One region of the Desulfosporosinus sp. SYSU MS00001 genome, then DNA from elsewhere that is predicted to be linked to it. Evidence: riboswitches for the same ligand, from Rfam matches in the RefSeq annotation. Region 1 holds a riboswitch; each other region holds the start of a gene.
What was found. A riboswitch is a leader RNA that binds a small molecule or an ion and turns the genes downstream of it on or off. The one in region 1 is predicted to bind cyclic di-GMP.
Positions count from the first base shown of each region.

Region 1 (10,326 bases):
GTCCAGGGCTTACCGTCTTTAATGCCTTCTCTGCTTAAGTCGAGCATTGATTTTGTCCTCCCTAATTGCTGCTATGCCTCTTTTAATGAGCTCGTGCTGCTTTGATTTGTTCGGTGAACTGTTTGGCGATGGTTGTTATGGACTCATAATCACCGTTTTTAGCACCTGATGTCAAATTTCCTCCGATGCCAACAGCTATCGCTCCAGCGTTAATCCATTCGCTCACATTCTCCAAACTGACTCCGCCAGTAGGCATCAGGGATGCATGGGGCAAAGGGCCTTTTATGGCTTTGATAATGGCCGGGCCGAACAATTCCCCCGGAAATATTTTTACCACATCCGCTCCGGCTTCCATACATTCGACAGCTTCTTTAATCGTCATAGCCCCAGGCATGCAAGGAACCCGGTATCTGTTACAAAGCTTCACCGTTTCCGTATTGAGACACGGGCTGACGATATATTGCGCCCCGGCTAAGATCGCTGTCCTTGCCGTTTCAGGATCAAGTACTGTTCCTGCACCAATTACTATGGATTTGGATTTATACGTTTGGGCTAAATCCTTAATAAGTTCCTCCGCTCCGGGTACTGTAAAGGTAATTTCAATCGCCGCAACTCCGCCGGCAAGACAAGCTTCAGTAATCTTAAAAGCCTGTTCTTTATGATCTGCTCTGATAACTGCAACCAAACCGCCCTCTTTAATTCGTGAAACAATTTGCTCCTTATTTGACATGCACAACATCCTATTCTTATCATAATCATAATCGTATTCGAATTCTAACTACTTCCGTAATCTCTTCTAATCTATTTCAACGTCTAAAAAATCCCTAATATTGTTGAAACATATACCTTTAATAATCTGTCCCAGAAAATCAAAATCAGGATAAAAATCGCCGCGCTCTACCCAATGTCCTACGAGATTGCACATGATCCTTCTAAAGTATTCGTGCCTGGGATAGGAAAGAAAACTTCTGGAATCCGTCAGCATTCCGACAAAGCGCGAAAACAGTCCAACATTAGCCAAAGTCTTCATTTGTGCTAACATACCGTCTTCATGATCATTAAACCACCAGGCAGCTCCAAATTGAATCTTTCCTGGAAAATGGCTCTGAAAATTTCCTGCCATAGCTGCCAATAAATAATTATCCGTAGGGTTTAAACAATAGAGGATTGTTTTGGGAAGTAACCCGATACTCTCAAGATCATCAAGAACGTTGGCTAAGTCATTGATAAAATTAAAATTGGCAATCGTATCGAAACCGGTATTAATCCCAATGGAGTTAAACATTTTCGAATTGACATTGCGCAAAGCACCTACATGCAGCTGCATAGCCCAGCCATGCTTGGCATATTCTTGGGCCAAATGGAACAGTATGGCTGCTCGGAATTTAACTTCTTCCTCAGGTAAGATAATCTGTTGATTTAAACGTTTCTTGAAGATTTTGCTTATCTCTTCTTCACTTGCTTTACTGTAAAAGGCAACAGATAAACTATGGTCTGACAATCGACAGCCCAGAGCATGAAAATCCTCAATTCTGTTGTTTAGAGCAAGATAAAAATCTTCCAGTGAATTGATGAAAATATTTTCGATATCACCTAATTTATTGATCCATTCGAGAAACGATTTATGCCCGATTTCCAGGGCCATATCCGGTCTAAAGGTGGGAAGAACTTTGATCTTAAAGGTTTCATCATTCTTTAATTTTTCATGATACACTAAGGAATCTATGGGATCATCTGTAGTGCAGAGAGCTTTAACATTTGACTTCGTAATAAAACTTCTCGCTGAATAGTTACCGCTTTCCAGCATCCTGTTGCAGGTCGCCCAGATAGAGTCTGCAGTATCAGGTTTTAACGGGGTATCAATACCGAAATACCGATTGAGTTCTAAATGTGTCCATTGAAAGAGTGGATTTCCCATGGTAAAGGGAACAGTCTCAGCCCATTTCTGGAATTTTTCCCGGTCGCTCTTATGGCCCGTGATATAGTTTTCAAGTATGCCATTCGCTCTTAGAGCTCTCCATTTGTAGTGATCCCCGTTTAACCAGAGCTGCGTTAGATTATCAAATTTTTTATCATCTGCTATCTCCTGTGCCGGGAGATGACAATGGTAATCAAAAATAGGCATGTCCTTGGCATAATCAAAAAATAATTGCCGAGCTGTTTGGGATTCTAACAGGTAATTTTCATCCATGAATTTGTTCACCCTTTACACCTACCTTTTCTTTATGAAAGCGTCTAAATCGGCCAGTGACAAAGACTTCGTTGAGAAAGAATTTGTCCCTGGCCCAACTTTAAATTATTAAATCATATCTAATAACGGCAGTGTCTGAACATTCTTCTTGAAATCTTTAAGCGATCTGTTCCTGAGCAACGGCACCTGCGTTTTTAGCTGCTTTGACAAAGAAAGCAACCGCTAAAGCACCAATAATTGCCAGACCTCCGGCCAGAACAAAGGCAGGAGCGAAATGACCGGTACTTTGAACGATCCATCCTGTTAAAGCAGGTCCAAAGATACCGGAAATGTTAGCCATGGAATGCACGAATCCGCTTGTTCCTCCAACCTTTTCACTGGGTACAAGGTCTTGAATAATCGCCCAGTATGTCGTTGCTTGCAAGTAGATGAAGCAGACACCGAGGGTCATAAAGAACACTGCGCTGACGGCGGAATTAGCAAATCCAGTTAAAACAACACATACGGCGGCAAGCAAAAGACACGTCACCAAGACAACTTTGCGCGAAAAGAGAACCTTGCCTGTTTTGCGATAAATAAAATCGATAATCATACTCCCGGCTACTTGACCCAAGGCACCCGCTATCCAGGGAATCATAGCAGCAATTCCCATTTGGGAGATACTAAGGTGCCGTCCTTCTACGAGATAGCTGGGAAACCAAGTGATAAAAAAGAACAGCGTATAATTATAGCCAAACATCCCCACAATCAAAGCCAGGATACTGCGTTGTTTAAGAATTGAAAAAAGGCTGACCTTAGCAGGTGCTGAACCAACTTGAGCAGCGGCTATGTCTCTGCCTGCCGTAATTTCTTTTAATTCTTCCTGGGATACCCGCGGGTGATTGTTGGGCTTATCGGTACTGATCTTGAACCAAGAGAAGGTCCAAATCAGCCCTAGAACTCCAAGGACAAGGAAAGCTGCCTGCCATCCCCACTTCAGGGAAATGAAAGCAACTAAAGGCGCTGACAGCGCTCCTCCAATCGGCGCTCCTCCATTGCATATCCCGACTGCTGTAGCCCTTTCCTTAAGCGGAATCCAGTTATTCATTGTTTTGTTCGTGGTAGAGGTTAGAGGCCCTTCACCAAAACCAAAAATAACACGGATAAAGAAGAGCGAAATAAAATTAAAAGCCCCTGCTGTTAAAGCACAAAAGATTGACCAAACAGCCATAGCATAACCCATAACTCTTCTCGGACCAACTACGTCTGATAAGAATCCGCCAATAAAATTGAAAAGTGCATAGCCGACAAAAAAACTGCTTAAGATTAGGCCTGAAGCAAACGGCGTTAATGAAAATTTCTTCGATAAAATCGGCAGGGCAACGGACATTGCTGATCTATCCACATAATTGATAGCATTGGACAAAAATAACATCGTTACAATCGTCCAGCGATACTTCTTAAACATCTATCATATCCCTCCATAGTTTTTATTAGCCTCGGCAGGTTAAAGTCTTAAGACCATTTCTCAACAGAGATAGATATCTTAGAATTAACACCTGCTTTTAGATATTGCATCCCAAAGACCTAACAAGTAATTTGCTCCAATGGCCCTGTCATATAATCCATAACCTGGTCTTCCCTTTTCCTCCCAAATCATACGGCCGTGATCGGGGCGAATAGGTCCCGTAAAACCAATGTCATAAAAGGCTTTCATAATTTCATAGATATCCAAAGACGAGTTTACATCCTTATGGGCTACTTCATTAAAAACACCGGGTTCGTGAATTTGGATATTTCTCACATGGCCAAAATGAATTCTTCCCAGTTTGCCAAAATAGCGGATGATCTCCGGTATATTATTCTCGGGATTAGCCCCTAATGATCCAGTACAAAGAGTTATACCGTTATAAGGACTATCAACCAAATGAATAAGACGCTCTAAATTTGATTTTGAAGTAATGATTCGGGGAAGGCCAAAGACAGACCAGGGTGGATCATCGGGATGAATTGCCATTTTTATATCACACTCTTCGGCGACGGGAATAACACCCTCCAGAAAATATTGCAGGTTCTTAAAGAGCTTGTCTTCATCAAAATCGCGGTACATTTCAAATAAGCTTTTTAATTCTGTTAAGCGTTCTTTTTCCCATCCGGGCAGAACAAAACCATTTGAACCTTTCTCCATCTCTGCGACAAGAACCCGAGGATCTAAATTTCGCAGCTTCCTGTCATCATAGGCTAAGGCCGTTGACCCATCCATAAGTTCTTTAGCTAATTCCGTTCGAGTCCAGTCAAAGACCGGCATAAAATTATAACAAACGACCTTTACGCCTGCTCGTGCAAGATTCCGCAATGTTTTGTTGTAATTCTCAATATAGAGATCACGACTAGGCAGCCCTAATTTAATATCCTCGTGTATATTGACACTTTCGATGGTTTCAAAAAGCAAGCCATAACTTTCGATATCATACTTTACGTTCATGATATCGTCTAACGGCCACACTTCTCCTACGGGGATATCAAATAAGGCAGTCACGACTCCTTCCATGCCGGGAATTTGTTTAATGTACGGTAAAGAAACACTGTCATGTTTTTTACCATACCAGCGAAAACTCATTTTCACGCGCCCTATCCTCCTCGTCTAATTATTTTATCTCCAGACCAGAACCCAGACCCCTTTCTTAATTTATACTAATTATACTACCATACTAGTTATATTAGTCAATGTTATTTAGACGATTGAGAGATAAAAAATCACCCCATTTATGGGAGTATAAAGTTAATTTCCCATAAAGAGGTGATTCGTATTTTTGGTTTTAGTTAAGTTTGTTTAATTTAGATAAAATAGTGCCTGAATTCAATGAGTAAATCTTCAATATCGATACGAATTTTATTTAGGTGTTTTTGAATCGTTTTAGCTGCTAAGGATAGATTTTTTTCTCGGATGGCTCGAACCAAATCTTCATGCTGACTTAGAAGCTCAGGCCAATCATGTTTGCCGGCAACATTCAACATCCTTACTCTGTTATAATGGGTACTCATTTGTTGGATTAGTGACCAAATACGACCCTTTCTGCACCCTTCGAAGATACACCTATGTAAAGCTTCATCAAGCTCAAAAAACTTCAGATAATTTTCTTCTTCTACACATAATTCCTGAAGGGTTATGTTAGACTGCAGTTCGAATAACTTATCTGCAGGAAATTCTTTAACCGCGAGATTTATGACTTCCTTCTCTATAGTTTCACGTAAGAAGAAGGATTCTTCTACATTCTCAACATCTAATAAAGAAACTCTTGTTCCTTTTTGAGGCAATATATCCAGCAGATATTCGCTTTCCAGCTGAATAAAAGCCTCTCGGACAGGAGTCCTGCTTACATTCAGCAATATGGAAATATCCTTTTCTGACAAGGCACTTCCTGGGGGAAGCCTTAAATTCATAATATTTTCTTTCAAACAACGATAGACATATTCACGTGTTGACTCGTGAGACAATCGTTCCGAGACGGCAATGTCCATACAGTACTCCAATCTTTTTGTACTAGTATACCAGTTTTTTGGTCCTACAGCCAACAGTGAATTACATCGGAAAGTTCCTAGCAAATTTAACCTCGTCTCCTACCCATTTAGGTTGGGGGATGAATTGCCGTATATCCGCAATAGTTGGTCGGCATGAATCCAGATATTTCGGCTTAAAAATTATAAAACCTATAAAAGCGATAAAGCCCAAGAAATATTCCAAATTTAGGAAATTCTTGGGCAGAAGACTTTATTTAACGTGCGAATTCCTGATTCTTCTTAACCTGTTTTCGTTTCAGACATGTAACCTAACGTCTTTTTCCTTGTCATATAATCCTCCATGTCAATTTCTCCGCGGGCATAGCGCTCATTCAGCAATTCAAGAGCTTTATCACTCTGTTTATTAACTGAAAGGAGAAATTCACCTAAGTGTTTAACAGTATAGAATATTAGCAGGAGAACAGCGATTGCGATAATAAAATGTAGCCCCATGTTAATTAAGGCGTAAACGTTTAAACCGCTACTTATTACATTGCTGCCGCCACTGTTGGGAACAGAGAAATTAGAACCAGGAGCATTGGGAATAGGCGTAATATGCCCCTGACTACTTCCAAAACTAAAGCCTCCACTGTAGGGATTCATGGTTCGACTCACCTCCTTTTTGTCCTAACGTTACTCTAAACCAGACATTTGGTATTTTCGTGACTAAAGTGTGATTGTTCTATAAAGGTTTTGCGTCTAAGAATATAAACGATGGACTTTTAACACCATTTTGAATGATGGTTCTGGTGTATGGACCTATCACTGCTGTTACATCACGGCAACATAAAGTACAGTCCCTGGTTAGTGGGCTGTACTTTATCTTTATTTTAATGGGCTTACTGTTTAATAAATTTTGATAAAGTCATTAAGATACTGTCAACATCAACATTCGAGAAATTAAAGGTAGTATTATAACTATACGAAAGAGTTCTGTACAAAAAAATTATGGGATGGACGATAAAGGCAAACTTGGCGAAAGCCAAGGACGCAAAGCTATGGGTCTTCCAGTTAAGCTGATGACTGCCAAGCTTCCGAAACGCTCATATCGCCATACCGCAAAGGTGTGGCGATTTTTATTTCCACCCTAAAATCCTAATAAAAGGAGGGCTCAAATCCTCAGCAACAGATGCTGCGCTTAAAGCGAATGATGAAAGAAAACGTATTAAGTAAACAACTAAAATGTGTTAGACGAGATAAGTCAACTAATTTTGCCAAATACCAATAATTTGGAGGCGCTATGTATGAGTTGGTTTAGAAATTGGGAAATTCGGAAAAAGATTTTAGCCTTGGTCGTAATCATGGTATTGTTCATCTGTGCAGTGGGTTTTGTTGGTTACCACTTTAGTTCCGTCGACAATTCTCAAATGGATGATATCTATGCAAATTACCTTCTGTCTGTTAAATACATAAATGATGCGCGAGCTTTGTCCAGGGCTGATGAATCAGATACCTTTCATTATTTTTTAGTCAAAGATAAAACCACTCAACAAAAGTTGCAAGACGAGATCATTTCTCTCTCTGATGACTTTGATAAAAGTTATGCTTCCTACTTGAAATTAGCTAATAACTCCTATGAAAAAGAAAAAGTATCGAAAATTAATCAGGAGTTAACCGCCTTTAGAACTGAACAGCAAAAAGCAATAGCGCTGGTCAAACAGGGAAATCCAACGGCTTATGAATATTTCGCTAATAACGCTCAAGCACATCTCGATACGATAAATACGACCCTGCAAGAACTTGCTGATTTCTGTGCCCAAAAAGCAGATACTATCTATACTCAAAATGACTCGACAAATATTGATGCCCAAAGAGTCATCATTGTTTTAACCCTCATCGCGGCTCTTTTGGGTCTTCTGATCAGTTATCTAATTTCTAATTTAATTACCATTAACCTTAAGAAAGTCTTAGCCGGGGTAGAACGAGTTTCAAATGGTGATTTGACAGTTGAAGATGTTATTGTCAAGGGAAACGATGAGTCAGGTAAGTTAGCCCAGAGTTTTAACCTTATGAAAAAACACCTCCTTGAACTAGTTAACCAGGTTAGTCATACCTCACAACAAGTAACTGCATCATCTGAAGAACTTAGTGCCATTATTGAAGAAAACACACAAGCTGCCAATCAGATCGCCTCATCCATGGAGCTTGTTGCCAACGAGACCGAAAAAGAGGCTATGGCTGTTGATGACGTAACTTCTTCTATTGAACAAATTTCTGCCAGCACCCAGGAAGTTGCGGCCAGCAGCAGTGAAATTGCCGACTCGATGACAAAAACATTGATGACAACTCAAGCCGGCCAAAAGGCTTTGGATGAAGTAACCTTCCAGATGACTAACATCAGTGACGGGACAAATATCATTCAAGAACGTATTGAAGGTCTTTCAATCAGCTCTAAAAAAATCAGCACCATCATTCAGTTTATAACTCAAATTTCGGAACAAACCAATTTACTAGCTTTAAACGCCGCAATTGAGGCAGCAAGAGCAGGAGAAAATGGCCGTGGATTTGCGGTGGTGGCTGAAGAAGTACGAAAACTTGCTGAGCAGTCACGAAAATCGACAACAGAAATCACTGCTCTTATTGAGCAAAATAATGAAAACATCGATTTAGCAGTTACTGCAATGGACCATGAAGTTAAAAATGTAAAAGAAGGCCTTGATGTCGTAAATGTCGCTGAACAATCATTTAAGGAGATCAGCAAACTTGTTGAGTCTGTTACAACTCAAATCGAAGAAATAACAGCAACGGTTCAACAAGTGTCAATTGGTGCTCAGCAGCTGGCAACTTCAGCCGAAAAAATAGATACCTATAGTAAGGAGACTGCTTCTCAAGCCCAAACAGTATCTGCAGGCATCGAGGAACAAGCAGCATCAATGGAACAAATAGCCTCATCTGCCAATATACTGGCTTCCTTAGCCACAGAAATTCAAAGTGTCATTGGCAAATTTATTGTTTAGAACCAAAAATCCGTAAAGAGGCTTTTGCAAAATGCATAAACGCCCCTCATAAACAAAACCCTGCATAAATAGTGGTTTAAATTCTCCACTTATATGCAGAGTTTTATTTATAAAAACGGATAGATATTCATTATGCAACAGTTCCTGCCCACCCTATTCCTTCTTCTAATCAGCCATAAACCACCAAGAGTGAGCAGCAGCACTGCTCCTACAACCACCGCGTATCCGAGAACGGGTCTACAAACCATCAGCACAAATGTAGGCAGGTTAGCCCCTAACCACAGAAGAAAAATCTCTGCAAAAAAAGTAATCTTTTTGAATTGCTTTATTTTTATAACATTTTATTGCTTCCTAGTCTTCCCTTCTTGATTCAATGTTAACAATGCTTCCATTTGATCAAAAGCAAACGCTGATGTAGCTGTCTCGTAGCCAAAGGCGCCCTGCAATTCAGGTTGATCCGAAATGCGGTAGGCGAGCATTCGTTCATAACACCATTGCTCATCCTTATTATCCCCAGCTTGATGAAAAATCCGTGCCGCTAACGCATAAACCGCTGCGGAATCGTTAACACCGTCTGGACTGCCATCCGCATGATAGGTACTGAAAATCTTACCGTTTGCCTGAATACTTTTATGCAGAAAATCCAAGAACTTATTAACATTCATCCCGGCTTTCTGAGCGTAATCAATCGTGTATAATTGTTCAACAGTGGTGAACTTTTCCGGCCAGACATAACTTCCCGTCTGCAAATTATAATTGGACGGGAAAAAGCCCTGATTATTAAGAGGGGCATTTTTAAGAATATCTAAAGTACTGCGAACTGATTGCTTGGCTGGAGGAAAATCGGCTGATAAGGTTTCCAATCCCACCGGATCGATATAGAATAAAGAAATTTTCTGCTCTGCTTTTCCTATTCTGCCATCGTAGCTGTCGCAAAATACATTTTCGTCCCGGTTATATTTATAAAGATTAAATGCCAAGAAAAAAGCTTTGATTTTATAAGTTAGCTCACCAAAGTCAGAACTTGCCACGTCCAAACTTCTTAATAATCTTAGTTGATCAACCAAGGCCGTTGCATCGTCCGGTTGTTTCTCCTGCAAATTTAGCCGCCAGTAATAATATCCTTTGGGGGCTGTAAAATACGTTTGCAGGTTATTAAGAACAGATTCAAACAGTTTTTTATCTTTGACAAGCAGAGCATACTCCATAAGTTGACCTTGGGACTCTAAAAGAACATACCTATCGTTTTCGGTTCCCACACCCTGACAGCTTGTCAGCAGACCCTCACTCGTAATAAAGTGCTGAGATAGTAACTGATCAATTTTCTTTTCAGTGCTGTTCTGGGTGTCAACATTAAGTAAATATTTACTAGCCAAGTTGCCCGGTTCCAAGTGGTTTATTTTATAGTTGAAGTATAAGAACGATCCAATAAACAATCCAGCAAAAGGAATTAGGAAGATGGCAAACAATTTTATTTTCTTTTTAATTTTAAGATCCACTCCTCTCCAGTAGCGTAAAACAAACGGCAGATTATGCCTTAACTTCAATGTTAATTCAACATTAACTCTTCTACATCAACTTAATTCTATATCTTTCATCAATTTCCTTCGTATTTATGGTCAAACATTAAAATTCAAA
Region 1 is NZ_JBNFTW010000002.1:105,964-116,289, reverse strand. It holds gene ACPUYX_RS03935 (mannitol dehydrogenase family protein) at 1-47, opposite strand, end outside; gene ACPUYX_RS03930 (bifunctional 2-keto-4-hydroxyglutarate aldolase/2-keto-3-deoxy-6-phosphogluconate aldolase) at 83-730, opposite strand; gene uxaC (glucuronate isomerase) at 797-2,191, opposite strand; gene ACPUYX_RS03920 (MFS transporter) at 2,349-3,638, opposite strand; gene uxuA (mannonate dehydratase) at 3,723-4,796, opposite strand; gene ACPUYX_RS03910 (GntR family transcriptional regulator) at 5,009-5,692, opposite strand; gene ACPUYX_RS03905 (SHOCT domain-containing protein) at 5,972-6,334, opposite strand; cyclic di-GMP riboswitch class I at 6,687-6,770, shown strand; gene ACPUYX_RS03900 (methyl-accepting chemotaxis protein) at 6,976-8,688, shown strand; gene ACPUYX_RS03895 (hypothetical protein) at 9,030-10,064, opposite strand.

Region 2 (10,326 bases), on a different contig from region 1:
AAAATAAACAAAAGTGAAAAATAGTATTATTAATACATTTAGCAATATTTTAAGCCTCATATTAGGCCCCCTTAGATAACCTGTAATGATAAGTCTACCTATTCTGATAGACTTATCATTACGTCCTTTATCAATTATTAATATAATCAATAACTTTATTAATTGTTTCAATACGATGTTGATTTTGTGAATGAAAATTATTTTGAACCCAATGGCCAAATATAGTGTCAATTGTCATAGATGTTTTATTTACTGGAACAAGCCCGGTTCTTTCTTCATCAGATGGAAATCGTATGCCAAATTGACTCTGATTGTTCACGACATTATCGCCACCAATCATCGTAAAGTCAAAAACTATATCATCACGATGACCATATTTTGCATAGAATCCCTCCGCAATACTATTTCTAAAGTTTGTGAAATTACTCGAATCCAAATTCACATCAAACGACAATGTTTTATCTTTTAGATCATCTGGTAAAAATTCGGGACCAACATCATCATAGCCGGCAATAAAATAATATTTATCGCCAGGTGAATTTTCAATTTTCGTCTGATCTGTTTGATGTGTAACCGCATAATTTCCTTTTGCGTTGTAATACCACTTCTCAGAGCTTTCAAAACCCGTGCCGCCATAAATTTTAGCTGAAGGATCAAGATCAACATCACACGGAATAAATAGAGGGGTCCATTCTGAAAGATCAGCTTCTCCACTTCCCCAATGAGGTGTGTCTATAGTAATTAGTTTATTGACATTGTCTGAACCACCTAGATTTTCAATATAGTAACGAGATACTAATCCTCCCATACTGTGTGCAATTATATTAAATTTTGCATTATGAGTAAGCTGATCATTAATTGTGGGATAAATGTAGCCAGCAAGATCGTCATCAGACATATGGTTTAATAAACTTTCAATATAACCTTTGAATTTTTCTGCATTTAAATATACCATATCCTGATTGGGGTAATTGAATGCAAATAAATTCTTATTAGGTTTATAACCTTTCCATTCTAATTCATAGCCAATATTCTCTTGTAACGTTTTGCTCCCATCACTATTAACTATATTGGTTATTTCTTGTGCCTTATAATCTGTAAATGACCAAGTTCCCGAAGAGTCTAAATCACTTCCATATTCGTTATTTAAATTATGTCCATATGCGTACAGATTGGTTTGTACTCCGAAACATGCGTAAGTGTTATCAGTTCTTCCGTGCAATAGCATAACCGGTGTTTTGAATGGTATTAATGGATTTAGATCTTTACTATCATTATATCCGTCTCCATCTGTATCAGCATTGGCTGGGTTGGATTTAAATGAATAAACCTTAATAGTGGTTGGGTCTGGTAAGAAAGGCATGTCTATTACTAGATCTGTCGGTTCACATGTTAAAAGTTCTTGAGAATCTGGTATCCCATCACTATCCGAATCAGTTGATAAATCTGTCGCTTCCGGAGCTTTGAGCAATTTGACGTTTTCCAAGTTTGCTAAGCAGATCCAGTATCCATCATTTACAGTACTAGCGATTTTATCTTTTAATGTATCCAGCAAATCCGAAAAGTCGCTATAAATATCTCCGAAAATACCATTTGTATCAATATATAAGTTCTCATAATCTGCTTGATCATATGGATCACCAATTACCGATACTATGATATTATCAGACTTAAGCTTAGAAATTTCTTCATCCATTGATGGGATTCCAAAGTTATTATTCACTTTATAGTTAGCATCTGTTACAAGAATAATAAACTTTGTGGCATTTGTTCTAAAGCTCATTTGTCTGGTAGTCTCCAATGCATCAACTGCACATTCAGGGGTATCTCCGCCTCCGGAAGCTCCAAGTTTACTTAATTCATCTTTAAATTTATCAACATCCGTATACCACTCATCTTTAACATCTTTGTGAACTTTAGTAGAATCAAGACCGTCGCATGTAATGTCTTTATAATCCACCAATCCTAAATGTAGAGATACTTTGGCGCTATTTAAGTTCGTAACAAAACTTGCTATATTATTTTTAACATTTTCAATATTATCTCCCATAGAACCTGTTGTATCTACGCAAAATACTATATCAGCCTGACCGTTGACCGTACCATCATTACTACCCATGTCAGCAAATATCTTTTTTACGTTTATAACCATATACCTGCTAAAATGGGTTACTTCTGCAGAAAGTGAATTGTTTATGGGATCAATTGTCGTTTTTACTTGGTTCATTTTCCCTTCATCATCAAGCCAGAATATACTGTAATTGTTTATATAAGAATCTGACAGTTGATTTTTATCTAGAGTAAATGTAATAGTAGCATGGTCAAATTTCTTATCAAAATGTACGTCAATTGGATGTCCAACGATTGCACGATTATTAACTAACAACGGATCGTTAATATCATCATTTACGATAATGTCATTATTAATATCTCCTGCAGATGTAATTGAAATATCCGGTTTAACAGGATTATCGTCAGTTAATAGGCCTACAGAATAACGACTTAAATCTACTTTTTGCGTAGTTTTTTCTAAAGAGTCAATGGTACCATTACCATCAGTATCTTGCATTAGCGGATCAAAGCCTAGTTTGATTTCGCTACCGTCACTTAGTTGGTCACCATCAGTATCTGTCATGAGCGGATTGGTTTTATACACATTGATTTCATCATTATCACTTAATCCATCACCATCAGTATCTGATTTAAATGGGTTAGTGTTATTTAAATACTCATTTAGATTATTTAATCCATCACTATCAAAATCTTCTAATGCATCACTAGTTCCATTATCATTGCTGTCAGTTTTAGTTGGATCCGTACCTAAAACTGACACTTCATAGCCATCCGGTAGTCCATCATTGTCAGTATCCGGATTATTAGGATCAGAGGCGATTTTTTTCTCATAATCGTCAGGCAACCCATCATTATCGCTATCTGTCTGGCCTGCTGATACTATACCATCTATAACAAAACTACTAACCTCATTGGACTCTACTATTGAATTGTCATTTTTTATTGCCTGTAACTTATATTTATATACCCCTGAAGCATTCAATTGTATGTCTTTGTAAGAATTCTCAACAATATTACCGGCAATTGCTGAATAAGTGCTGCTATTTATTTTTCTTAAAACAGTATATTCCTTATAACAATCGACCTTATCCCAGCTTAGTAAAATGGATCCTCCTGATTCACTTATTGAAAGAAATGGGTTGTTTGAAGTTGGGGATGTGCTGCCTCCATAACCACCACTGCTAACACTTAATACTGTAATTTTTCTGGAAATTGTCTTCGTTACATCACCAATTTGGGCTTCAACAGTAACAGTATAGTCTCCAGCTGTATTTGGTAAAGTCCAAGTATTTGTTGCCCCACTCTTATTAGCTAATGTACCTCCAGTTGCAGACCAGGCAAATGTAACATCACTTTTGTTCGATTTAACTTCTAACGATACTTGTGTGCTCGGATTAAAATTTGATAGGGAGGATTGTGAATTATTTACCCAATTTAGAGTTAATGAATTACTATTAATATTTTTTAACGAATTGACTATATCATCCGAAACTACAGCTTTACCTCCCAGAATATAAACAGTACTAATATTATCTTTAATGGTGCATAAATAGTTTGATACATTGGAAGGTATATTTGTATCAACCAAAAGTAACGAACTGTTAGCCTGAGCTGCCATAACACCACCTGCTAAAGCATCAGGAAAATTAAGTCCTGTGGCTAAGAATAAGTGATTATTATCTGTTTTTAAACCTTGAGCTACAGCTATTGCTGTCTCGTATCGATCATTACCCCAATAACGAGTTGGATTCATATTGTATTCTTTCAAACTTTCTTCTAACCTTTCAGAGATAACCGCCTTTCCGCCAATTATATAAGTAGAAGTTACATTCAAATCTTGTAATGCTTTTAAAGTCTCTGTAGGTAATTCATTTGTTTCTGTTAGAAGGATGGGCACATCATTGTAAGCCGCCCAACTGGATACAGCTAAAGCATCTGGGAAATTTTCTCCGTAGGCTAATACTGCTTTTCCATTGCTGAAGCCTAGTTCCTGAGCTATTAATGACGCGGTGTCGTACCGATCTACTCCACCTAGTCTTTTCACATCACGACCTTTATCCTTTAATTCACTTTCTACCGTTTCGGGTATTACTACTGGCCCCCCTAAAATGTAAATCTTTTGAGGGTTAAGTCGGATAATTTCCGCCTCAGTATCCTTATTTAAACTAGTTCCATCTGTTAACAACAACGGCGCGTTGAGCTTATGCGCAAGAGGAACCCCTGCTAACGCATCTGGAAAATCATTTCCTCTTGCCAGTATTACTGTTCCTGATCCTTGAGGATACATTTGCTTTGATATTGCAATTGCTGTTTGATACCGATCATTGCCTGCTATCCTTTCAATTTTAGTTTCTTTTGTTACCGCTACATTCTTTCCATCATTTTGAACTTGATCTGCAAAAGCAGGCGAAATTGTCCACGGAATCATCAAAATGCACAAAACAACAGCGATAATTTGTTGAAAAGAACCATGAATCCCACCCTTTTTTTTAAATGTTTTACTCTTTTTTAGTACCATTCCTCTCATCCTTTCTTCTCTTGAATATCTCATTGTTTTGAGTTTTCTACTATCCAATTAATTTGAACGCAAAAAAATAAGACCGCCTAATTTAGCAGTCGAACTATCATAGCACCCAACAGTACCGTAGACTTCCAACTTTGCGTCCCAACTTTTCAGTTGGTTTGCCCAGGTTCACAGTTATTTAAATGTTCACAATTTACTCACAATCTAGGTATAACTATAATATTTAATAGCGAACATTGTCTACCATTTTTATCCAACATGTTTTTCTGAATAAATCCAATTTATTGAATTTTGAGCATGTTTCTGCACACTTTTTGTTTCTTTCGACTGCGAAATTTTTCAATTATATTAAATTAACCACAGGTCATAACTAAACCTCAAGGTATCCATTGTATGTAATCAGATCATAAAGAGCCGCGGTCAGTCCCTAAAGCATTTGAAAAAATAATTAATTTTAGGATAAATAACGCGATACGTTATTGGTTAACACCACTCCGCAAAGGTCGCGTTGGCACCAAAAACCGAAAAAGCCCCTCACAACGATTCGTAGATGATTCTGTCAATGTAGATCCCTTAAATCACAATATTGATATTCCGGTGCTTGCTCGCATTCAATTCCATGAGTGCCGACATAAAAGCCGCTCAAAAACTTGAATCTTTATTTCAACGCAAAAAGAGCATAAAAAGAACAGGCTTGAATGCCTGTTTTTCTTTCCTCCATAGGTATTGTTAAGTTTATTGGGGATTCTTTTGGTCATACGTCCCAAAATGTCCCCAAACGCCAGTTTAATACATTAACTGTATAAATCAAAAACCCGCAATTGCTTGCGGGAGTAAAGCCTATTTGGTGCGCCACCGCGGGATCGAACCGCGGACCTGCCGATTAAGAGTCGGATGCTCTACCAGCTGAGCTAGTGGCGCAATAACAACAATAATTAGTATACTCATGTTCCTAATGATAGTCAAGCTTTTTTTTAAAACTAGTTTTGTTTATCCCATACCTACCCTTTTCAATCCGCTTTCGCTTTATCTTAGCAATGCTCAGGGTCACTTGCGATATTTAAGATCGCCTGGGCATAAACTTTGGTCGTTAACAGCACGTTATTGATAGAAATATATTCATCAGCACAATGTATCACTTCAGGTTCACCTGGGAAAACAGGACCAAAAGCCACGCCCTGAGGGAGCGCTTTAGCATACGTTCCTCCGCCAATAGCAAAAGCGTATGGTTCGAGACCAGTTACATCTGCATAGGCTTTCAACAGTGATTTCACTAGTTCACTATCCTTGGGAACATGATGAGCTTTTTGATGGCTAAGAATTTCTAAAGTAAATCCCTCACCCCGAATAATTTTTTCGATCGGCTGCAAAACATCTTCTTGCTTGTATGTTACAGGATAGCGAATATCAAGAACAAAGCGCAGGTGATCCGAAGCCAATTCAAAGATTCCCAGGTTAAGAGATAATTGACCAGAGGGTTCGTCTCTGAAAGCAATGCCAAATCCTTCTCCGAAGAAGCCTTTTCCCGGATACATTAACATGAACTCAAGAATTTGTTGCTCCGCAGAAGTTAGAGGCAATTGCTGCAAATATTTCATGGCAAAGATAACGGCATTCTTTCCTTTCTCCGGAAGACTGCCATGAGCTCCTATCCCTTTAAAACTAATTATGATCTCCGAAGTTTCCTTTTGATTCTTGATTTCAGCCCCCACTCCCTCAGGGAAAACGAAGGAATTCAAGGACTGAACGATCAACTCATGATCAAGCCCTCGCAAAATAACTCCACAAAGGTCGGGAACAATATTTGCTCGTTCTCCCCCACGAATACTGACAAGATGCGGTAAAGAAGCCTCAAAGGCCTTTTTTAATTCCAGATGAAGAATTCCCTTTTCGGCGTGAATCAGAGGAAATTCAGCGTCCGGTGCAAAACCAATATAGGGAACCTCTTCTTTTTTCAAATAGTAATCCATATCTGCCCAACCTGATTCCTCATCCGTACCTAAAATTAAACGAACTCGCTTATTCAAAGGGATATTAGCATCTTTAATAGCCTTCATAGCAAATAGAGCTGCTAAAGTCGGCCCTTTATCATCCAGAGCGCCACGCCCGTAGATTTTTCCATCAACGATGGCTGCACTGTAAGGTGGAACCGACCAACCATCCCCTTCCGGTACAACGTCTAAATGTCCCAATATTCCTAAGAGATCTCCACTACCCATTTCAATATGACCCGCATATCCATCAACATTTTTAACTTCAAAGCCAAGTTCCTTTCCCAATTTCAAAGTCCAATCCAAGGCTTCTTGAATTCCAGGTCCAAAAGGAGATCCTGGGGCTGCATGAGCTGCATCCTTTACGCTCTTAATTTGAATACAATCCCGAATCGCTGAAATTATGTCTTCTTTCATTGTTTCAATTTGATGATCAAGACGCATGATTTACCATTCCTCCGTGTTTTTGCTTATTTCTCAACCATATCCTATCATACCTAAGGACACAGTTAAAATTGAAACTTAGGATGTCTTCTGGAAAAAACTAGGGCTTTAAAGGCGAAAACTTGATTTCAATTATTGTCCCTTTGTTTACTATATTGCCGGCCTGAGGATTTTGTTGAATCACGAGACCGCTCCCGGTAAAATTGAAATGCAGCCCGGATTTTGCCAGTTCATCCCCAGCTTCACGTATTGTCATTCCTGTTAAATCCGGAATAATAACTTCTCCGTTCCCCGGTGATCGTTTGGGAATTATCGGTTTTGGCAAAGGCCGGATCGGAGAATCATCCGCTGTAAAAGGTATGATGCTTGGGGTATTCTGGGCTGCAGGAATACCGTAATATTGAAGTACACCTTCAATTATTGCCTTTGCCGGAGGGCCTCCTAAAGTTCCGCCTTGATGCCCTTCCTCACCTTTTGGAGTATCAATAATAACCAAGACTGCGATTTTGGGATTCTCGGCAGGAGCAAAGGCAACAAATGAAGCTATGAAGTCTGTTGCAGAATATCCCCCGGTACTGGGATCTACTTTTTGCGCTGTTCCGGTTTTACCTGCAACCCTAATCCCGGGAATTTGAGCGAGGTGGCCAGTTCCAGCAGTTACAACTTGTTCAAGAATATTCGTCATTTGTGTCGCCGTTGTCCGAGATACCACTTGGCGTATGGGAATTGGCTTTTGCTGTTGAATTACTTCTCCCTCGGGTGTTTTAACGGCATCTACGATATACGGACGATATAAGGTTCCTCCATTGGCAACAGCCGATATTGCAGTTAATAATTGAATAGGTGTCACTAAATTAGCTTGTCCAAAAGACATAGTTGCCAATTCCAAATCTCGCACATTCTCTCGAGGAACAAGCAAACCACGTTCCTCACCTGATACATCAATTCCGGTTTTTGAGCCAAAGCCAAAGGCCTTTAAATATGTATAGAAAGTACTTTTGCTTAGTTTTAGTCCAACCTGAGCTAAGACAACATTCGAGGACAATTGCATGCCTTCAGTAAGGGTAGGATTACCATGTGGTTTTTGATCAGAATCCCAGTTCGTGATTAAACGAGGGCCTACTCGCAAATATCCCGGATCAGGAAATGTCTCATCTGTAGATATAACGCCTTCTTCTAAAGCACTGCAGCCGGTGATAATTTTAAATGTGGAACCTGGTTCATAAGACATACTAATCGCCAGGTTTCGTCGTTCTTCCGGCGATGACGTAAGGTAATTTGTAGGATCGAAGGTCGGACGTGAACCTAAGCCTAAAATACGACCGCTCATTGGATCCATGGCTAAAATCGTCACTCTGTCAGCCTTTGTACTTTGCTGCAAATGATCTAATTGTTGTTCGATCAAATATTGAATTGTTGAGTCTAAGGTAAGAACTAAACAATTGCCCGGACGAGAAGGATTATTTTGGTCAATTGTCTCAATGATAGAACGTGCTCGAGTGTCCTGCTCCAAAGACTGAAAACCAGGCATGCCAAATAAAACTTTATCATAATAAGACTCAATACCTTCGGCGCCATGTCCCCCCAAATTAACGATTCCTAGAGCTGAAGCGGCTAAGCTTCCCATGGGATAAACTCGTTTTTCTTCTTCATTCATTCCGACTCCTGGAATTTTCAAAGCCATAACTTGATTAGCTTTCTGTAGATCCACTTGATGAGCGAGGCTAACCCACGATAATTTTTTATTAAGTTTATCAAGAATGTTTTCGGCATTAAGATCTAAGATTTCCGCAAGCTCTTGAGCCACTTGTTCTTTGGTATTGCTGAATTTCTTCTGAGCTATTAGGTTCCTTAGAGTATTCGGATCTGCATAGATTTCTTTAACAGGAACGCTCTGGGCTAAAACGTTCCCCTGAGCATCATAAATTGAACCACGTTTAGGCTGAAGACGTTTATCTGCAGTTCTGCGTTCAATTCCTTTAGCTTGTAGATCGGATGCTTGTATAACTTGAAGAACAAGCAGTCTCCCTACAACCAAGACGATTAGAAGAAAAATTCCGGCATATACCCAATAATCTCGTGAAAAATAATGTCTAACATTTTTCTTCCCTTTCACCAAAAATGCTCCATCCTCCTCAACTATCTATAACCGCAATGGATATGCACTCATTATCTAAAATAACATAAGCTATATAAAACTGAAAGGAGTTATTACTATGAATAGCCCTCAAGAAATTGCAACCCGAATCACCGAGGCTTGGTTAAATGCCTTTGCCACAATAACTAAAGAATTAGGTCATGTCGACCAACATATTCCTACTCCCCAAGAAGTGAGTGAATTCTTTACTGAGATTCATCGAACCGCCCAAAAGACGAATACATAGGAATTGATTACTAACATCAAAGAGCTTACGCTTTCTTAACTAACGATGGCAATTAATTAAAGCCACCTCGCTAAGAAACCGCAAGCTCTTGATAATAGTTTGTCCTTAGATGGGTGGAAACTATGCTTGTAAGAAAGAGGTATTTTTATGAAAGTTTGGTACTCTTAGGTTGCGCGAAGGTTTTCCAGGAGAAAATGAGACCCATTAACATTCCAGTAAAAAGTCCTCCTAAATGCGCAAAATTATCAATTCCCGGCTGCCAAAAGCCAAAGCCAAGGTTTACCAAAATAACAATCACAAGGTTCATTCCCAGACCGGATTTCCACAGATACGGTCGTTTGTAAATAAAAAGCAACTGGGCTCCTAAGAGGCCCATAATTGCCCCTGAAGCGCCCGCCGAAAGAGCCGGCGAAAACAAAAAGCTCGCTAATGATCCTCCCAGACCGCTTAACATATAAATTGCAAAATACTTTCCATGCCCATAACTTTGTTCCGTCACAGGCCCTAATGCCCATAAAGCATATAAATTGAAAGCTAGATGCAGGATGCCAATATGAATAAACATCGAGGTCAATAAGCGCCACACTTGACCCGCTTGAATTAGAGAATTAACTTTAGCGCCGAAGGTGATTAAGACATCTGGATTTGTTGACCCACCTGCTAAAGTCAGAAGCAAAAAAACTATGACATTAACTCCCAACAGAACATAAGTAAAATAAGGCGTCGATAGCTTTGGAGATTGAGGTTCAACATTCAGCGTAATTGGAGTTCCGCTGGCAATTTGCTGCAACATATTGGGAATATCCCGCTTTTTCGTCGGTGGAAAAGGAAATAGATTCCCCATTTCCAGATCCCAATACCATAATTGGATACCCGGAAAACGATGTTTCTTTAACTGCGCTGAATCAAA
Region 2 is NZ_JBNFTW010000006.1:5,673-15,998, forward strand. It holds gene ACPUYX_RS11975 (hypothetical protein) at 1-60, opposite strand, end outside; gene ACPUYX_RS11980 (alpha/beta fold hydrolase) at 131-4,600, opposite strand; cyclic di-GMP riboswitch class I at 4,682-4,770, opposite strand; tRNA gene ACPUYX_RS11985 (tRNA-Lys) at 5,443-5,518, opposite strand; gene pepV (dipeptidase PepV) at 5,629-7,032, opposite strand; gene ACPUYX_RS11995 (penicillin-binding protein) at 7,133-9,148, opposite strand; gene ACPUYX_RS12000 (hypothetical protein) at 9,249-9,416, shown strand; gene ACPUYX_RS12005 (rhomboid family intramembrane serine protease) at 9,562-10,326, opposite strand, start outside.
Region 2: linked by a shared signal. The riboswitch ahead of ACPUYX_RS11980 (alpha/beta fold hydrolase) and the one ahead of ACPUYX_RS03900 (methyl-accepting chemotaxis protein) in region 1 are both predicted to bind cyclic di-GMP.

Region 3 (10,326 bases), on a different contig from region 1:
ATTCTAAAGGAGAAAAATCGCCATCAACTGTCTAATAGGAGGAGCATGATTTTCATGGAAAACGAGATGCTGGAAAAAACCATTGGTATAATTGTAGCTGATGATCTTACGATCTTACGCGATCACTTCTGCAGCATTATCAATGGTGAAAACGATATGAAAGTACTTGCTCAAGCCTCCAGCGGCAAACAAGCGGTTCAGCTCGCAGCAGAGTTAAAACCTGACTTAATGCTCATGGATATAGAGATGGATATGCGCCATGATGGCATTTTTGCCGCCCAGGAAATATTGGCCGCCAACCCGGAAATACGCATTGTCTTCCTGACGATTCATGAAGATGACGATACGGTTTTCAACGCCTTCGAGGTCGGGGCTGTAGACTACATTCTCAAAACTATTGACAGTTCGGAACTGGTTGCCGGCATCCGAGCGGCATACCGCCGCAATTCCCCGATCCGTCCGGAAATAGCCTCCAAAATACGGAATGAATTTTCTCGCATCCGCCGCAATGAGTCGAGAATCTTTGATGCTATGTCTATCGTCTCCAGCCTGACGCCTTCGGAAAAAGCAATCATCACCCTACTTTTGCAAGGAAAAAAGCCGGCAGAAATTACAGCCATTCGTAACGTTGAATTAACCACTATAAAGTCTCAGATTAACGTCATCCTCAAGAAGTTTAATAAAAATCGAACGAAGGAAATTGTCAAAATGATTAAGGATATGAATATCGCTCATCTTTTTTATCGTTAGAACTTAATCAATTTAGCGACAAGGGCTAGGGGTTATCCACCTAGCCCTTGTTTTTATTTATGCCATTACTTTTTCAGGGCTTGGGCCATAGGGGCCGGAGCCAAATATTGATCTGGATCGACATAGGTCTTAACCTTACCGGTCTCTATAAATAGGTTCTCTAAGTTGCCCAACCACTTTTTGATAGTTCCATCCGTTAAATCACTGTTTAATTTGCTGGATTCTATCCAATTTGTCGTTTTCACCTGTACTTTAAGGGAATCTTCTGGGACCTGCGTGAATTTAGAGGTTAATTGGACAGCCTCATCAAGATGGCTTATCCGATAATCATTGGCTTGGCTCCAAGCCTTCATGAAACGATTAACAGCTTCGGGGTTTTTCTCTAAAAATGATGGTCTGACTACCCACATTTGCGGAAAAACATGATCTGGTTCAAAGGTAGCGTCGTTGGCTAATTTTACAATATTATCAGTACCCACTTGTTTTTCAATCTCATTAGTATAGGGAACCCAGGTTGCCACGGCGTCAACTTTGTTAGCCACAAAAGCGGCAACTGATCCGGCTACGTCCATATTTACTAAATTTACATCACTGGGTTTCAAGGATACCTTTTTCAAAGCCAAATCAAGGATCATCTCCGCTGAGCTTCCCTTGGTAACGGCTATGTTTTTGCCTTTAAGATCACTTAAGGTCTTAATTCCCGATTTCTTGGTTGCCCAGACCACATCCCCTTCGTTAGTGCTGTCAACAGTTAAAACTTTACCTTGACCTTGTACGACAAGAGGAAAAGCGCCTGGTCCGATATAAGCGATATCCAGATTTCCCGAGGCCATAGCTTGAAATTCCTGAGGTCCGGTAAGGAATTTCAGCGGATTGACTTGAAGTCCGGCATCTTTAAAATAGCCTTTTTGGTCGCCGATAACGATAGGAGCGGCACCATGAAGGTCTGGCAGATAACCGACATTTATTTTCATGACTGTTGTATTGGTTCCGGAGGAATCCTGAGATTTGGATGGAACGGACGATTGGTTACTGCAAGCGCTTAAAATGAGCGAAAGTACTAACAAGACCACACCCGAAAACACCAGTCTGGTTTTTTTCAACATTAGTAAACCTCCTCAAATTCCCGATATTTCTCTCATAATCTCTTTTTCTATCGTTACTCTAATAGTAAAGTGAGGTTTGAAAAATCTTACTGCAATTCATACGCCATAGAATTCAGTTATTGAATTGATTAATTGGACTTATTCAATTGTATTTTCTCATTTACTTCTTAACTTCCAGATATTCCCGATAAACCTTGGACCAAATCTCATTTTTGATCTCCACGAATTCGGAGCTTAGTTTTGTAGCTTGATCTCGCGGATAAGGAATATCTACCGGGATAATTTCTTTTACCCGTCCGGGCCGTGCGCTCATAATGATAACCCTTTGAGCGAGAATAACAGCTTCCTCCACATCATGGGTAATAAAGAAACAGGTCCTTTTTTCCGTCTGCCAGGTTTGCAGCAGCTCTTCCTGTAATTGGGAGCGTGTCTGAGCATCAACGGCTCCGAAAGGTTCATCCATCAGAAGAACCTCCGGCTCAACGGCATAGGCTCTGGCTATTGCTACCCGCTGTCTCATCCCGCCTGAAAGTTCTTTGGGATAGGCGTGGGCAAAATCCTTCAGTCCTACTAGTTCAAGATACCTTTCAGCTTTCTCTTGCCGTTCTTGCTTGCCTAAACCTTTAAGTTTCAAGCCAAACTCGACATTTTTGAGGACAGTCTTCCAAGGAAATAAAGCATATTGCTGAAAGACGACTCCTCGTTCCCTGCCCGGACCATTAACCGGTTTCCCGTCAACTAAGACACTGCCTTCTGTCTGTTTCTCGAGTCCGGCAATAATGTTTAGCAACGTAGTTTTACCACAGCCGCTGGGGCCGACAACACAGACAAATTCATTATCCGCAATATCTAGGTTAACATCCTGCAAAGCAACCAGTTGACCTGTCCTGGCCTGATATATTTTCGAAAGGTTCTTGATCTCAATTCGATTGTTAACGATGTTTTCCCTTAACTTTTCCTGACTTCCTGCCATCCCGTTAGCTTCCTTTCCAAAAATAAGACCCCTCTGTCCAAGACAAAGCCGATAATACCAATTAATACTATGCCTAAAAGAACCAGATCCATACGGAAATAAATACTTGCCTCCTCAATCATATCGCCTAAGCCCGCTGAAGCCCCGGTCAATTCTGCAGCTACCAACGTCGTTAAAGCACTGGCTAATCCCAGCCTTACTCCTACTAAGATATAGGGAAATGATGCAGGTACTACAACTTCAAAGAATATATCTTTATCAGTCGCGCCTAAAACTTTAGCCGCTTTGATTAGGGTCGGATCAACATTGCGAACTCCTTGATAAATGGTAATAACCATCACCAGAAAAGATGCAACGAAAATAACGGTAACTTTCGCTCCCTCTCCCACACCAAAGGCAACAATTACCAAAGGAATGAGGGCAATGGGAGGAATCGTTCGAAAAAACTGAATCCAGGGCTCGACGATATTGCGGAATAGGCTGTACCAACCCATTAGAAAAGCAACTGGAATAGCGGCAACTAATCCCAAGGCAAAGCCGCATAAAACCCGGAAGAGACTGATGGATATATTTGAATAAAGACTGCCGCTTTGTAATTCTGAAACAAACGCTTGGGCAACTTTCCCCGGGCCAACCAAAACAGCCCCAACCTGCGGAAAAGAAGAGATCCCTGCCCAAAATAGAATGCCAACAATAAAGGATATGACCGTCATAACCCGGGCATCAATTTTATCCCAAAACTTAACCCCTTCTTGACCGCTGCTTCCCGCATTCCTTCTTTTTGACACCGACTGATTCACTGCCACGTATTGCTCACCTCCTTTCCATCCTTGACTATACATCCTGTTTGATGAAAACGCGCTTACCAAATCAGGAATCCTTCATTTACCTCAAGGATATCTCTAAACAATCAGAAAATACAGTATGATCTTTTTTCATACTTTTAGAGGACGATCATCTAAAAGTTCGTACATATCGTCTATAACTTGAAAAATATTATAAGATTTTCAACGGTCCTTATTAATGCGAATCGAACTTAAATCATGCTTATTTAAAACCTTAAATCCAAAAGGCACTATTTCTTCATTGCAGAAAGTACCTAAATCATGAATTGACAAATTAGTAAGGTACCTTTATAATATAATTCATAAGGTACCTTACTAATTATTAATTGCTGCTAGAAAGCGAGGGTTAATTATGAATAACAATGATCTAGACTTATTTGATCAATTTGTCCGCCTTGAATGGCTGCTTCACCGCTATCATCAACACAACCACAGACACCATGGTCCTATGGGAGACTCTCATCGCGGCCAGGGGCGGGTACTGGCTCTACTGAAGTTAAAGCCGGAAATTAGTCAGAAAGAGCTTTCCGATATCTTGGACATCCGCTCCCAATCTTTGGGGGAATTGCTGGCAAAATTAGAGCGCAGCGGTTTTATAACCAGGACCCCTTCCCAAACTGACCGCCGTGTTATGGAGGTGCGCTTGACGGAAACAGGAAAAACGGTATCTGACCAAAATGAGCAGCAGAAAGATACTGAGTCCTTGTTTAGCTGTCTAAATCAAGAGGAGCAATCTGCTCTCAGCGATTATCTGAGTCGTATTATTGATAACTTAGAACAACAATTCGGTAATATTGAACCCGGACCACATTGGCATGGACTTGAACATGGACATGGTGGGCATCCGCCTTTTGACGGCAGAGGTTTTGGCCCTCATTGTGACCGGAGAGGCGGTCATCCACCCTTCCATGGCAGACACTTTGCTCAGCATTTCGGCAGCGAAGAAGGTCGTTCCCCTTTTGATGCCAGGGGGTTTGGCCAAAATTCTAAGCCTGAGGATAAACCAGATAGCTCTGAGGAGAAATAGATTATCGTAAAGAGACCCAATTTAGACTATTATCCCTTGAAAAGGGACTCTAGCTGCAGCAAATCTACTGCTGTACACTGATAAGTTACTGATAAGTTTCGGTATGCAGGTCTAAAAAAACCAGCCCTCTACCTACTTAAATATAGGTAAGAGGGCTGGTTATTTACAGTTTTGAAAACTTTTGCTTCAGGTCTAGACCGTTTTAAGTTCATCGTCTTAAAGCTCTCAAGCTATTTACTTTCAAGAATCTAAAAAATAGGCCAGTCTCTTTTTTAGGAGGAACATCAAGCCTAGTTTCCAAATCAGTTTCAGTTACCCCCATTCGATAGGTATGTACTAAGCTATCAGCATCCAGTCCCAGAAAACGTGCATAAGAACGCAAATAGCCTATTGTGTATACTCCTCCAGGAAGGATTCCAAAGTTCCCTTCTTCTAAAGCTTGCAAATACTTCGTTCGAATTTTAGTAATTTCTTCTACGTCTTTTAACTCTATTCCCTTTTCTTCTCGGGCCTTCCGTAATTGTAGGAAGACATTATCCATATCTAAACCTCCGGCAGCCTGGCAATCATGGCAGGGGCTTTCCTGCTTTAGACCCATAGCTTTGCGTCATACCTTTTCAGATATTTTGCCCTTATTCAGAACATTTTTCGAGATAAGGTAACATAAATGAAGATTTTATATATATTGGTAAAACGCAGTTACAGAATGTCGTATTTCCGAGAATCTTCTCGTGAAGTATTTTAACACATTTGTCAATAACTTTAAATACATTTTTGCTATATTTTTCTATATTCTCTTCTATATTTTTTACTATATCTCTTTAAATTTTTACTTAGGGATCAACACAAAAAATTGGGCTCTGCGGATCAACAACTCTTGTTGACTGTAGAGCCCAATTTTGTTGTTACTTAAGCATAATTTAAAAAGCTAGCTGTAAGATCTGTTCTTGTACATCATTCGTCAATACGCCCCCATGATAGCAAATAACATTATCCATATCAAACTGAGCTAGTTTCTTCACTGACTTATTAGCTTCATCCAAATCGTAAGTAGCTGAGGGATTCGGTCCCGATAATAGGCCGTCGTCGGCAGTTAAGGCATCTCCAGTCACTAACGTTTTACTTGCCTTATGATATAAGCAGATATGACCGGGAGTATGTCCCGGTGAATGGATGACCATAATTCCTCCGCAATAGGGGAGCTCTTCACCATCTTCAATAGTTCTATCGACCATAGCTTTAGGCGGGTTGGAAAATACCGCTTGAATTCGTTTCCGTTGGTCTTCCGGCAACGTGTCAAAGAGTTTCGATCGTTTTGCAGTTTCCGCTTTGATTAGGGGCTTATCACCTTGAATGTAAGGTTTTTCACTCTCATGTGCTAAAACTTCAACCTTTTGCTTTGCACAAGCCAAGATTTCCGGTAAACTGCCAATATGGTCAATATCTTGATGAGTTATGATAACCTTGCTCAAGCGCTCAAAGGAAATCCCTGTTTTTTCAATGGCCTCCTTAATTTGCGGTTCTAAACCCGGAAAACCGGCATCTACTAGAATTACAGAGTCTTTATCCCAAAATAGTGTTGGATAGATAGTTGTTTGACGCCCCATCAGATTAACTGTCAGTTCAAGGGCCTCAACGCCGTTTGCTATTTTCAATTCTCTCAACCTCCATTGTCATCCTAATGGATCTATAATAATAACATACAAGCAACGTTGCAAGGTGGTAATAAAGAATGATGACGATTAACAATAGCTTTCGCCGTATTTCTCAGGCTTGGTTCCTTCTTCTAAGTTTAACTGTGGTCTTTGCACTTCTCTATTTCATTTCCGCACTCTTTCCCAAGCCGATCGATCCTTCCATAAGCAAGTATTTTTCTTTAGCTTTGGCAGAGAAGGCCAGAATATACAATTACACCCCGCGTATTGTTTATATCGTTCATTTATGTTTCCAAATCGGTTTTTTAACCTGGCTGCTTTTTAGCGCCAGAGGGCAATTTTACGTTCAGCGCATCCGAAATCCCGGCCGAAATTATTGGGTAGTTTCCCTCCTTTCCATCCTGGCCATATGGCTTATAAGCACTTTAATTTCCCTGCCTTTCTCCTATTATAGCGGGTACTACTGGCAGAAAATCTGGGGTTTTAGTACCCAAAGTCAAGTCGCTTGGTGGATTGATTATCTGAAAAATACGAGTATCGATCTTGTTCTTTCTCTGGCAGGAGGAATTGTTTTCTTCCTGTTGGTCAATAGGCTATCCCGTTATTGGTGGTTAGTCGGCTCACTGTTGTTCAGTCTTTGGCTCCTTGTAGAATATTTCTTTTGGCCCATTGTCGTATCCCCAATTTTCAACCATTTTGAACCCATACCCAACTCGGCCGTTACTGCAATGGTTGATGAACTTGCGCAAAAGGCAGGATTAAACGTTGGCTCAGTTTTCATGATGGATGCCAGCAAACAAACAACCTTTGCCAACGCCTATTTTACCGGTGTAGGCAGTACGAAGCGAATCGTAATTTATGATACTTTATTAAAAAACTATACCCTGCCGGAGATCAAGGCTGTTATTGCTCACGAAATGGGACATTGGCGTCATAGCGATGTTGTCCACGGGCTCCTTTTAGGAATGGCAGGGGGGTTTATCGTTTTTGGTTTCTTGACCTTTCTCTTAAGACCGTGGCTGCCGAAAAACTCCAATAAACCGCCAGAACTCTGGGCCGCTCTGCAGCTCGCACTTATTCTTCTCCTCTTTGTGAGCAGTCCCATCCAAAGTGCTATCTCCAGAGAAATGGAACGAAATGCTGATTATTTCTCCTTAGAGCTTACCGGCAACCTTCCGGTACAAATTCAACTTCAGGAAGATCTGGCACTCAATAGTTTAGCAGATTTAGACCCTCCCGGCTTCATTGTCTGGTTTAGCTACGATCATCCACCGACCTTAACCAGAATCCATGACTTCGAACGAGAGTATCGTCCAAATTGAGCGGAACATTTGAGGGACAAGCCGAATAGACTATCTCATAATCGCCTCCTCACTCTTATAAATTCGAATGAGGGAGGTGAAAGAGATGCTTCTAGGAATTATCGGTATTTTAACAGCTTTGCTTATAATTATTGGTTTACTACTCGTTATTATTCTCAGACTTCCAGCAGCCGCAGCAGCAGCTTAAATTGCCAATCCCTTTGCCTAGGCGTTTGCCTAGGCCTTCTTTTTATGTTGCATAAAATCCCGATATAAATGAAACGCGGAGAGCTTAAGCCCTCCGCGTTTCAAAGATTAATGAACTCTAATTCGTTGCCCAGGATAAATATAATTCGGATTAGAAATCTGTGGATTTAAAGATATGAGTCTTCGCACACTAGTTCCGTGACATTGCGCTATTTTATGCAAAGTATCGCCTCTGCGAACATAATGATACATTTAATATCCCTCCTCATTTTGACTACATCCCAAAATATTCCACGAGGAGTTTGTTCGGTGCTTGGCAAAATAATTCTCTTAGCCCAACTCATGAATAAATAATCCGCTCCTGAGTTTCGGTTCAAACCAAGTCGACTTCGGCGGCATTAACTGACCTGCGTCGGATACATTAAGCAATTCATTGATTGAGGTTGGGTACATAGAAAAGGCAACCCTCATGTCAATGTTGACCCTGCTTTCAAGTTCCTTAAGACCTCTTATTCCGCCCACAAAGTCGATTCTCTTGTCTGTTCTAATGTCTTTTATATTTAGAACCGGTGTTAACAAATAATTTTGCAGCAAAGTAACGTCAAGTCCCTCGACGGGGTCACTTGAACGAATCTCCTTCTTGGCGCTTAACTTATACCAGACTCCTTCCAAATACATCCCGAATGTAGCCTTTTCCGTTGGCTTATAAGGTTCCTTACCGATAGTTTCGATTAAAAACGATTGTTTCAGAGCACTGAGAAACTCTTCTTTCGTATGACCGTTCAGATCTTCGACCACACGATTGTAGTCTAAGATCATCAACTGGTCATGGGGAAACAGCACCGAGAGAAAAAAGTTAAACTCCTCTTCTCCGGTATAATCAGGATTGGCCGCTCTACGTTTTAGCCCGACTTTTACCGCGGAAGCCGTTCGATGATGACCATCCGCGATATAGACACTTTCGATCTTCCTAAATTCGCTTTCGATCTTTTCGATATCAATCTCGTCCGCAATTTTCCATACTGTATGCCTGATTCGGTCAGGAGCGATAAAATCATATAATGGCTTTTCCCGTTTTATTTTTCCTACAATATTATCAATAGTTTTTTGTGAACGATACGCTAAAAATATTGGACCAGTTTGAGCATTGCAACTATCCACATGATTGATGCGATCGATTTCTTTCTCTTCCCGTGTTTTCTCATGCTTTTTGATAACGTTATTCAGATAGTCGTCAATCGAGGCGCAGCCGACAAGGCCCGCCTGGGAACGGCCGTTCATCGTTAACTCGTAGATATAGTAACAGTTCTTGCCATCCTTAACGAAGATACCTTCGCTGATCATTTCTTGGAGGGTGTTTCTCGCTTTCTCATACACTTTTGCCTCATAAGGATTAACGTCCTTGGCAAATTGAGTTTCAGCTCGGTCAATCTTCAAAAAGGAGAACGGTTCTTTTAAGACTTCGGCCTGAGCTTCTTCACGATTATAGACGTCATACGGCAGCGCAGCAACTCTGTTTGCAATATCTTCTCGAGGTCTTACAGCTTTAAATGGTCTGATCACAGCCAAAGTTCGTTCCCTCCAATCCCATAACTATTTGTTTGTTATTTTTTATCATTAAATTTTACCATTATATTGTCCAACAAAAAATTCCGAGGGGATCAAAAAGAGGTCCCCTCCAGCTAATTTATCAATTTACAGTTTGAAGGCTCCATCTTCTATAGCTGGTGAGATGAATTACCACTCCAGAATTATCGCTGAACTCTTGTTTTGAACATGTCCCTGTTCTTAACGAAGTGTAGGTGGGGGAGATTACTTAATAACCCTAATTCTTAAAACCCCATCAATTTCTTCGATTCTCTTGATAATGTCAGGGGTCGAAGGCGGTTCGATATCGAGCAGGGTATATGCCCACTGTCCCTTACTCCTATTCATCATGTCCGAAATATTAATATTTTCTTTAGCAAACGCTGCGGTAAATTGGCTTAACATGTTGGGTACATTGCGATGATGAATGGCAATACGCTCTGCTTGAGTACAAACCCCCATGTCACAATTGGGGAAGTTAACTGAATTTTTGATATTCCCATTTTCCAGATAGTCCATTAATTGGACAACTGCCATGACGGCACAGTTATCTTCTGATTCATTCGTTGAAGCTCCTAAGTGAGGAATTGCAATAACGCCTTCATGTCCAACCACTTTAGGATTGGGAAAATCCGTCACGTATTTGCCAACTTTGCCGGAATTTAGGGCTTCAATCATGTCATCATCATTCACCAAAGTGTCTCGGGAGAAGTTAAGAATTTTAACCCCATCCTTCATAAGAGCGAAGGCGTCTTGATTGAACATACCCTTGGTCGTATCGGTTAAGGGGACATGAACCGTAATGAAATCACACTCGCGGTAGATCTCTTCCAATGATTTGCTTGGTTTAATATATTTCGAAAGCTTCCAGGCTG
Region 3 is NZ_JBNFTW010000004.1:287,478-297,803, reverse strand. It holds gene ACPUYX_RS10075 (ATP-binding protein) at 1-35, shown strand, start outside; gene ACPUYX_RS10070 (response regulator) at 55-750, shown strand; gene ACPUYX_RS10065 (aliphatic sulfonate ABC transporter substrate-binding protein) at 816-1,856, opposite strand; gene ACPUYX_RS10060 (ABC transporter ATP-binding protein) at 2,017-2,829, opposite strand; gene ACPUYX_RS10055 (ABC transporter permease) at 2,805-3,635, opposite strand; gene ACPUYX_RS10050 (MarR family winged helix-turn-helix transcriptional regulator) at 4,027-4,701, shown strand; gene ACPUYX_RS10045 (helix-turn-helix domain-containing protein) at 4,910-5,242, opposite strand; cyclic di-GMP riboswitch class I at 5,252-5,342, opposite strand; gene ACPUYX_RS10040 (MBL fold metallo-hydrolase) at 5,622-6,356, opposite strand; gene ACPUYX_RS10035 (M48 family metallopeptidase) at 6,434-7,678, shown strand; gene ACPUYX_RS10030 (DUF1015 domain-containing protein) at 8,195-9,433, opposite strand; gene ACPUYX_RS10025 (phosphoglycerate dehydrogenase) at 9,677-10,326, opposite strand, start outside.
Region 3: linked by a shared signal. The riboswitch ahead of ACPUYX_RS10045 (helix-turn-helix domain-containing protein) and the one ahead of ACPUYX_RS03900 (methyl-accepting chemotaxis protein) in region 1 are both predicted to bind cyclic di-GMP.